2 regions of the Maritimibacter alexandrii genome follow, and region 1 is predicted to be linked to the other one. Evidence: riboswitches for the same ligand, from Rfam matches in the RefSeq annotation. Region 1 holds a riboswitch; the other holds the start of a gene.

Region 1 (4,413 bases):
CGCATCACGGCGCGGTCGAGGCCGGAGCCGAAGCCGGAAGGCAGGGCGACCTTCAAAGCGACCAGCGCGACGGCGGCACCGAGGCCAAATTGCACGAGCGCCAGAAGGGCCGCTTTGCCGAGGTCGAAGTCGAGACGGAACGCCTGATAGATCGCCAATTCGATGGTCGTGGCGCGTGGGCCGCCGCCAAGGGCGAGCGCGACGGCGAAAGACGTCAGGCACAGCAGGAAAACGACGAGGAAAGCCCCCGGAAGCACCTCGCGCAGCATCGGCCTTTCGAGATGCCGGGCTATATCGCGGGAAGTCATGCCGAGCGACGCGGCAAGGCGGAAGCGTTCGGCGGGAATGGCGAGCCATCCTTGCAGAACCAGCCGGGTCGCAAGCGGGAGGTTGAAGAACACATGCGCCAGCACGACGCCATGAAAGCCGTAGATCGAAATGGGTTCGAAGCCGAGGGCGACGAGCGCCTGACTGACGATGCCGGACCGTCCGAAAACGCTGATGAGCCCGAAGACCGCAACGATCACGGGCAGGATGAACGGTGCACCGAGCAACATGACCAGCAGACTTCGGCCCGGAAATCGCCGTCGCGCGTAAGCCCGCCCGATAGGCACCGCGAGCACGACCGACAGGGCCGCCGACAGCGTTGCCTGCAGCAGCGTGAACCGTAGGGCGGCCCAATCGGCCACACCGAACCCGCCCACGCCTTCGGCCCGAACCGCAACCGCCGCGAGCGTGCCCAGAGTCAGAAGGAGAACGAGGGCGAGGGCAATGGCCCCCGCCCCGGTGGTCCGCGTCACCGCGTCGATGCCGCGCGCCATTCCTCGATGGCGTCGTCACGGATCGCTTCGGCCTCGGCCCCCAGATAGATCAGGGCATTCTCCGGCTCATGCAGTGTCTCGAACCCGTCCGGCAGGCCTTCGGTCGGGATCTTTGCCGGGTACATCCAGTTGGTCGTGGGGATCGCGGACTGGAACCCATCCGTGAGCATGAAGTCCATGAACATATCGGCCAGTTCGCCCTGTTCGGTCGACGCGACCTTGCCCGCGATTTCGATCTGCAGGTAGTGGCCGTCGTCAAAAGCGGCTGCCGCCTTGGTTTCGTCGTCCTCGGCAATCAGGTGATAGGCAGGCGATGTGGTGTAGGACAGGACCATGTCCGCCTCGCCCTCGACGAACATGCCATAGGCTTCGGACCATCCTTTCGTCACGGTGACGATCTGGTCGTTCAGACGCTCCCAATACGCGCCCGCCTCTTCGCCGTAGACCGCCTTGACCCAGAGGACGAGACCGAGGCCGGGTGTGGACGAGCGCGGGTCCTGAATGAGGATCGACAGGTCGCTGTCGGCCAGCTCGTCGAACGAGGCCGGCGGGGTGTCCACTTTGGTCTTGTCATAGACGAACGCGAAATACCCCCAGTCGAAGGGCAGGAACAGTTCGTCCTGCCATTCGATCGGCAGGTCGAGCTGCGGGCTTTCGATGCCGTGTGGCGCGAACAGCGCGGTTTCGCGGGCGGCTTCGGCAAGGTTCTCGTCGAGGCCGAGCACGACGTCGGCCTCGGTCCGGGCGCCCTCGAGCCGCAGGCGCGACAGGATTTCGGCCCCGTCGCCGACGGCCACGAATTCGAGGTCGCAGTCGCAACGCGCCTCGAACGCCTTTTCGATCACGGGGCCGGGGCCCCATTCGGCGACGAAGCTGTCATAGGTGTAAACAGTAAGGGTGTCTTGCGCGTTGGCGATGCTCGCCAAGCCCACAAGTCCCGCTGCGATGATGGGTGTTCTCATGTCATCCTCCATTGCGACGGGCGAAAGTCCGGCAGGATGACCTGTGATGGTCCTGACCTTCCCTCCGCCGGTGCTAGCCGGTTCAGGTTCAACGGGTTCGCTTTCGCATCTCAGCCGGACGACTTGCGTCGCACGGGCACCCCGAGGTGAGGCAGACACTATGCATCGAACCCGGTGCTCGCAAGGGGGTGTCACCGAAAGGTGCGTGCTGGCGCACGCGCTTTGGGAGCCACGTCCCGCCGCTGGCGGGCCGCGGCGGTGCGAGAGGGCCAGCCCTCTCGCGCTCTCCCGAGGTTTTCGGAAACGAAGAAGAGTTGAGGTTTTCCGGGGGGTCGGCTACCGAAGCGGCAAAGGAGCCGGGCCATGATGAACTCTTTCGGGCATATCTTTCGGGTGACGACCTGGGGCGAAAGCCACGGGCCTGCGCTTGGGGCGACCGTGGACGGTGTGCCGCCGGGGGTGGCGCTGGACGAGGCGATGATCCAGCACTGGCTGGACCGGCGCAAACCCGGCCAGAACAAATACACGACCCAGCGGCGTGAACCCGACGCGGTTCGTATTCTGTCGGGTGTCTACGAGGGCGAGACGACCGGGACGCCGGTGCAGCTCATGATCGAGAACACCGATCAGCGGTCCAAGGATTATGGCGACATCGCCGAGAAGTTCCGGCCCGGCCATGCCGACATCACCTATTGGCAGAAATACGGTATCCGCGATCCGCGCGGGGGTGGGCGGTCATCGGCGCGCGAAACGGCGGCCCGCGTCGCGGCGGGCGGTATCGCGCGTGAGGCGCTCAAGATGCTGGTGCCGGGAATCGAGGTGCGCGGCTACATGACCCGCATGGGCGAGCACGAGATCGACCGCAGCCGTTTCGACTGGGACGAGATCGAGCGCAATCCGTTCTGGGTTCCGGACGCCGAAGCCGCCGCGACATGGGCCGACTACCTCGACGGGTTGCGCAAGGCGGGCTCGTCCGTCGGCGCGGTGATCGAGGTGGTCGTGCGCGGTGCGCCCGCAGGCCTCGGGGCGCCGATCTATGCCAAACTCGACACAGGTCTGGCCGCTGCGATGATGTCGATCAACGCCGTGAAGGGCGTCGAGATCGGTGAAGGCATGAACGCGGCCTGCCTGACGGGCGAGGGGAATGCGGACGAGATCTATATGGGGAACGACGGAAAACCGGTGTTTTCGTCGAACCACGCGGGCGGCATTCTTGGTGGTATCTCGACCGGGCAAGACATCGTCTGCCGGTTCGCGGTCAAGCCGACGTCTTCGATCCTGACCCCGCGCAAGACGATCACGAAAACGGGCGAGCCGGCCGAGATCGTCACAAAGGGGCGCCATGACCCCTGCGTCGGCATCCGCGCCGTCCCGGTGGGCGAAGCGATGGCGGCCTGTGTCATTCTCGATCATCTGATGCTGCACCGGGCGCAGGTCGGCGACGGGCCACGGGGCAAGATCGGCTGATGCTGTCGATCCTCGGGATCACCTTCCCGATCTTCGCGGCGATCGCGCTTGGCTATGGCCTGGTCCGCTGGCGGGTGTTCCGGCCACAGGACATGCGGGTGTTCGGCGCCTATGTCATGAACATCGCGCTGCCTGCCCTGATCTTCAACGCGGTCGCGACACGGGACATCGGCGAAGTGTTCAACGTGCCCTACATGGCCGCGTATCTCGCCGGGGCTCTGGTCACGATGGGGATCGCGTTCGGCTGGTTTTCGGCCATCACCGGGCCGCAGCGCCGCGCTGTCGGGGCGATGGGTGCGTCCTGCCCGAACTCCGGTTTCGTCGGAGCGCCGCTGATGCTGTTGCTCTTCCCCGATATCGCCGGGCTCATCCTCGCCATGAACATGCTGGTCGAGAACGTGGTGATCGTGCCCGTGGCGCTCGCCCTGATCGAAGCGTCCAAGGGTGGGGGGCTGAACATTGGCAAGGTGCTGATCGGCGTCATACGGCGGCCGATGGTGATCGGCCTGATCCTCGGCCTCGTCGTGTCGGTGATCGGGATGCCGCTGCCGGGGCCGGTCGACCGGCTCGTCGGCATGGTGGCGGGGTCCGCCGCCGCGCTGGCGCTGGTCGTGATCGGCGGATCGCTTGCCGGGCTTTCGGTGAAAGGCAATGTCGCTCTGGCGGCGCAGATTTCGCTCGCCAAGCTGGTGGTGCATCCACTGGTGACGGTGGGTGCCGTGATCCTGTTCGGCGTGCTGGGGCTTGGCCTTGCCGGCGATCTGAGGACCGCCGTCATCCTGTCGGCGGCGATCCCGATGTTCACGATCTACACGGTTCTGGCGCAGGAGACGGGGCACGAAGGCCTCGCCTCGCTCGCGCTTTTGATGGCCACGGTCGCGTCTTTCGTGACGCTCAACGTGGCGATTTTCCTGCTGGTCTAGGCCGTCGCGGTGGCGAGCGCCGCGTCGAACAGAGCCTTGATATCCTCGTAGGCCGTTCCCGCGACGATCCGGGCGATTTCCTTGCGGTCGGGACCGATCGCGATCAGGGTCGAACGGCGCGGAACCTTGAACGACGTGGTGATGTCGTCGCGTTTGTAGGTGTCCCAATCCACCTCGATATACGTGATCTTTTCCTTGTAGGCCGGGTTCTCGTCGAACAGGCGCGAGATCACGCGGCGT
Region 2 (4,413 bases), on a different contig from region 1:
GCTGTCCGACCGTGCGCGAGGACGACGGCCTCGCCATGTCGTCGCGCAACCTCCGGCTCGGGCCCGGGCCACGCGAAATTGCGCCGGTGATCGCCCAGGTCCTGGACGACGCCGCGCGTGTCATCTCCCGCGGCGGACAAGTCGCGCAGGCCCTCGATAACGCCAGGGCGGCGCTGCTCACTGCCGGGTTCGACACGATCGACTACCTGGAGTTGCGCAGCGATCCCGACCTCAAGCTGATGAACAGGGCAGACCGCCCCGGTCGCCTCTTCCTGGCCGCCTGGCTCGATGGCGTGCGCCTGATCGACAATGTCCCTGTCGCGGGTCTCGCAAGCGTCCCGGCTCCCGAAGATCACCCGCTCGAGCCGGCCTGACCCGGGCCGCCGCCTCTCAGTCCTGGGCTCGCAAACCGGACCGCGCGAGGGCGGCGATGAGATCCGTCCTGGTGACGATGCCGACGATCCGGCCCTTTTCAAGGACCGGCACCGCATCGACATCACCATCGGCCATCATCGGCAGGAGCACTCCGACCGGAGTCGCCGGTACCGCCCGAGGCCCGGCGACGCTCATGATGTCCTTGGCTCGGACCGGCTGCGTACGATCCTGGTCGATCAGGCGCCGAAACGCCGCGAGATAGCCACGGTCGAGCCGAAGCGCATCCTCGCGCGCTCGGTCGATCAGGTGAATCTGGAAGATCACGCCAAGATAATGCCCCTCGACCCCGGTCACCGGAAGCGATGTGAAGCGATGATGTCTGAACAGGTCCGCAATCTTTGACAGCGGAGTGTCTGGGCCAATGGTCACCAGATTACGCGACATGACGTCGGTCGCGAGAAGCGGACCTGTCCGGTGCGCGGCGGCCTGCAACTCGGCCGCGCCGATCAACCGCGCCAGGTCTTCGACACCCAGATTGAACGACTGGCGATACCGGTCCAGCAGCTCTTTCAGTTCTTCTCGGGACAGCCCGATGCGCTTGGCGGGATCGGGATCTTCGGTGCGGTGGCGACTTGGCTCATCGAACTGGCGGAATGGATATCTGCGCCCCGTGAGCCGGGCGTAGATCGCAGCACAGACGACCAGCGCGAGGGTGCCTGTGGCGACGGGCGCGATCGCGAACCAGAGTCCAAGTCGCTCGACCGCCTCCGGGCTCATCGCCGCTGTCATGGCGACCGCACCCGCCGGGGGATGGATCGCGCGACACAGGATGCCGACGGTAATCGTCAGCCCGACCGCAAGGGCGATCCGCAGGACAGGGTCAGCGACCGCGGAACAGACCACCACACCGACCAGTGCCGCGAGAGTGTTGCCCACCACCGCCGACCACGGCTGCGCCAACGGGCTGTTGGGCATTGCGAACAGCAGAACCGACGTCGCACCGAACGGGGCAATCAGGTAAAGGCCGAGCGTCAGGTCGACCACGGGCGACAACAGGAATGCGCCCGTCACCCCAAGCCCGATCAGGGCGCCGATCCCGGCGCGAAGGGCCTCGGCTGGCGAGGGGCGGCCAATAACCGGGCCAAGCGAACGGAACAGGGACTCCATGACTGCTGCCTTGTCTGTTTTGCCTAAAGTTTCAGCAAGCGACGGCAGGCGCAAGCACATCCGCCCGGCATTGAACCGGGCGCTCAGCCTGATAAGCTGCCGCTCACCTAGGGGTGTCCCGACAAGGGGCTGAGATATCGCTGGCGATTGCAGCGCGGTGACCCTTTGAACCTGATCCGGATCATGCCGGCGAAGGGACAGGATCGCAGCGCTCTCTTGCCCTTGCCGGCCTCAGCATGACGAGGCCGCCTTGCCATATCAACCGACAGACCCACGCCCGATCCCGGCGGCCATCGCCGTAGTCGTGCGCGACACCCAGGTGCTTCTCGTGCGTCGCGCCAATCCGCCCGATGCGGGCCTTTGGGGATTTCCCGGCGGCAGGATTGACCCGGGCGAACCCCTGTTCGACGCAGCCATCCGCGAACTGGCCGAGGAGACCGGCGTTTCCGCAGACCCGCTGCGGGTGATCACGGCGCTCGACGCCTTTGATCACGACGGCACCGGCACCTTGCGCCGCCATTTCATCCTGGTCGCCGTCCTGTGCCGCTGGACCGCCGGAGACCCGATTGCCGCAGATGACGCGCTCGAGGCCCGCTGGATCGAGATCACGGCGCTGAAGGAAGGCCACCTCGCGCTCAGCCGCGATGTGGCCGAGCTTGCGGATCACGCGGCCGCCCTGATGGCAGAGGTGCCGGCATGATCCCCAATGTTCTGAGCATTGCAGGCACCGATCCCTCGGGCGGCGCGGGTATTCAGGCCGATATCAAGACCTTCTCCGCGCTTGGCACCTATGCCTGTTCGGTCGTCATCGCCGTGGTTGCGCAGAACACCTGCGGCGTGCGGTCGTTTCAGGCGCTCGATCCCGCTTTCGTGGCCGACCAGATCGACGCGGTCTTCGACGACGTGCGCATCGACGCGGTGAAGATCGGCATGATCGCCAACGCCGGGATCGCCCGCGCGGTGTCCGACCGGCTGCGCCATCACGCGGCGCGCAACATCGTGCTGGACCCGGTGATGGTGGCGAAAAGCGGTCATGCCCTTCTGGACCCGCCGGCGGTTTCGGCACTGCGCGAGGCGCTGGTGCCTCTGGCAGCAGTCATCACACCGAACCTGCCCGAGGCCGCCGTCCTGCTGAACCGTCCCGACGACTGGACCGCCGTGACCATGACCGCCGCCCTGCCTGAACTCCTGTCTCTCGGGTCCGACTACGTTCTGCTCAAGGGCGGGCACCTGTCGGGCGCGGACAGTACCGACCTGCTGGCCGGCCCCGAAGGTACGCAGACGCTGCGCGCGCCCCGTATCACCACGACCAACGATCACGGCACGGGCTGTACCTTGTCCTCGGCCATTGCCGCGCTGTTGCCCTATCACGACATGCCCGGGGCCGTGACCCGCGCCAAGGCTTATCTGCATGCCGCGCTGGCCCAAAGCGATGCACTGGACGTGGGTCACGGACACGGGCCGGTGCATCATTTCCACGCACTCTGGGCGTCAGACGGTTAGCGCGTCGATCCTGTCCCTCAGGGCGCGGGCGGCGGCCTTGGGGTCGGGCTGGCCGCAGATGGCAGAAACCACGGCGACGCCCTGCGCCCCGGCCTTCAGGACCTGCGCCACGTGCTCGGCCTTCAGCCCGCCGATCGCCACGGCGGGCACCGGGCTGGCCGCAACCTGCGCCGCCAGCCCGTCAAAGCCCACGGGGGCCTTGTGATCCGGCTTGGAAGGCGTGGCAAAGACCGGCCCGGCCCCGATGTAATCGACCAGCGCCGGATCGACCGATGCCGCCAGCGCCGGCGTCTCGACCGAGAAACCCAGCACCATCGTCGCACCGATCCGGGCGCGGGCCTCGGCCACGGCCATGTCGCCCTGGCCGATGTGCAGCCCGTCTGCGCCAATCGCAATGGCGGCCTCCACGTCGTCATTCACGATCAGCACCGCGCCGGTCCCCGCCAGCGCCGCCTTCAGCATGCGGCCCGTCTCGATCATCCGTTCCGTATCGGCCGCTTTGTCCCGCAGCTGCACCACCGTCGCCCCGCCCGCCACAGCGGCGCGGGCCGTGGCGATCACGCCGACCCCGGCGCAGAGGCCGGGATCGAGCACGAGGTAAAGCGAGAGGTCGGGGCAGCACCTCACGCGAGCACCGCCGCATCGCGGATCGCCGCCCGCGCCAGCGCCTCCGGCGTGACCGCAGCCAGAGCATCGAGGAACAGTGGCGCAAAGCTTCCCGGCCCTGCCGCGCCTTCACCCGCCTTCGCCCCGGCTACGGCGAAATGCGCCAGCGCCGCGACGGTGGCGTCAAAGGCGTCGTCGGCCACCGCAGCATAGGCCCCGCAAAGGCAGGTCAGCGAACAGCCCAGGGCGGTGTTCATCGGCATGAAAGGCGAACCACCCTCGACCCGCACTGCGCGGGTGCCGTCGGTGACATAATCGACCTCGCCCGTCACCGCGACAACCGCACCGCTGGAGCGCGCCAGCCGACGCGCCCCCTCTTCCGCCGCCGCGACTGGATCACGCCCGTCGACGCCCTGCCCCCGGCTGGCTTCCCCGGCGAGCGACAGGATTTCCGAGGCATTGCCCCGGATGATCGTCGGGCGTTCGGCCACCAGCGCCTGCACGACCTCGCGCCGATAGGCCGTCGCCTGGCAGGCCACCGGATCCAGCACCCAGGGCCGCCCCGCGCCCCGCGCCCCCCGGATCGCTGCCTGCATTCCGGCGACGAAGGGCGGCGACAGGGTGCCGATGTTCACGGTCACGGCTCCGGCAATCCCGGCGAATTCCTCGGCCTCTTCCACGTCCGAAACCATGGCGGGGCTGGCCCCCGCTGCAAGCATCACATTTGCGGCGATGTTCATGGCGACGTAGTTGGTGACGCAC

What was found. Region 1 has a riboswitch for thiamine pyrophosphate ahead of thiB (thiamine ABC transporter substrate binding subunit). Riboswitches for the same ligand answer to the same signal wherever they lie in the genome.
Region 2: another riboswitch for thiamine pyrophosphate. It lies ahead of FCT00_RS18680 (NUDIX hydrolase); the one in region 1 lies ahead of thiB (thiamine ABC transporter substrate binding subunit).

Annotation. Positions count from the first base shown of each region.
Region 1 covers NZ_SWKQ01000009.1:925,260-929,672, reverse strand. The annotation lists gene FCT00_RS05505 (thiamine/thiamine pyrophosphate ABC transporter permease ThiP) at 1-821, opposite strand, end outside; gene thiB (thiamine ABC transporter substrate binding subunit) at 797-1,783, opposite strand; TPP riboswitch at 1,826-1,937, opposite strand; gene aroC (chorismate synthase) at 2,147-3,250, shown strand; gene FCT00_RS05490 (AEC family transporter) at 3,250-4,173, shown strand; gene FCT00_RS05485 (thioredoxin family protein) at 4,170-4,413, opposite strand, start outside.
Region 2 covers NZ_SWKQ01000015.1:2,668-7,080, reverse strand. The annotation lists gene panC (pantoate--beta-alanine ligase) at 1-374, shown strand, start outside; gene FCT00_RS18685 (HPP family protein) at 391-1,542, opposite strand; TPP riboswitch at 1,642-1,758, shown strand; gene FCT00_RS18680 (NUDIX hydrolase) at 1,793-2,242, shown strand; gene thiD (bifunctional hydroxymethylpyrimidine kinase/phosphomethylpyrimidine kinase) at 2,239-3,045, shown strand; gene thiE (thiamine phosphate synthase) at 3,034-3,672, opposite strand; gene thiM (hydroxyethylthiazole kinase) at 3,669-4,413, opposite strand, start outside.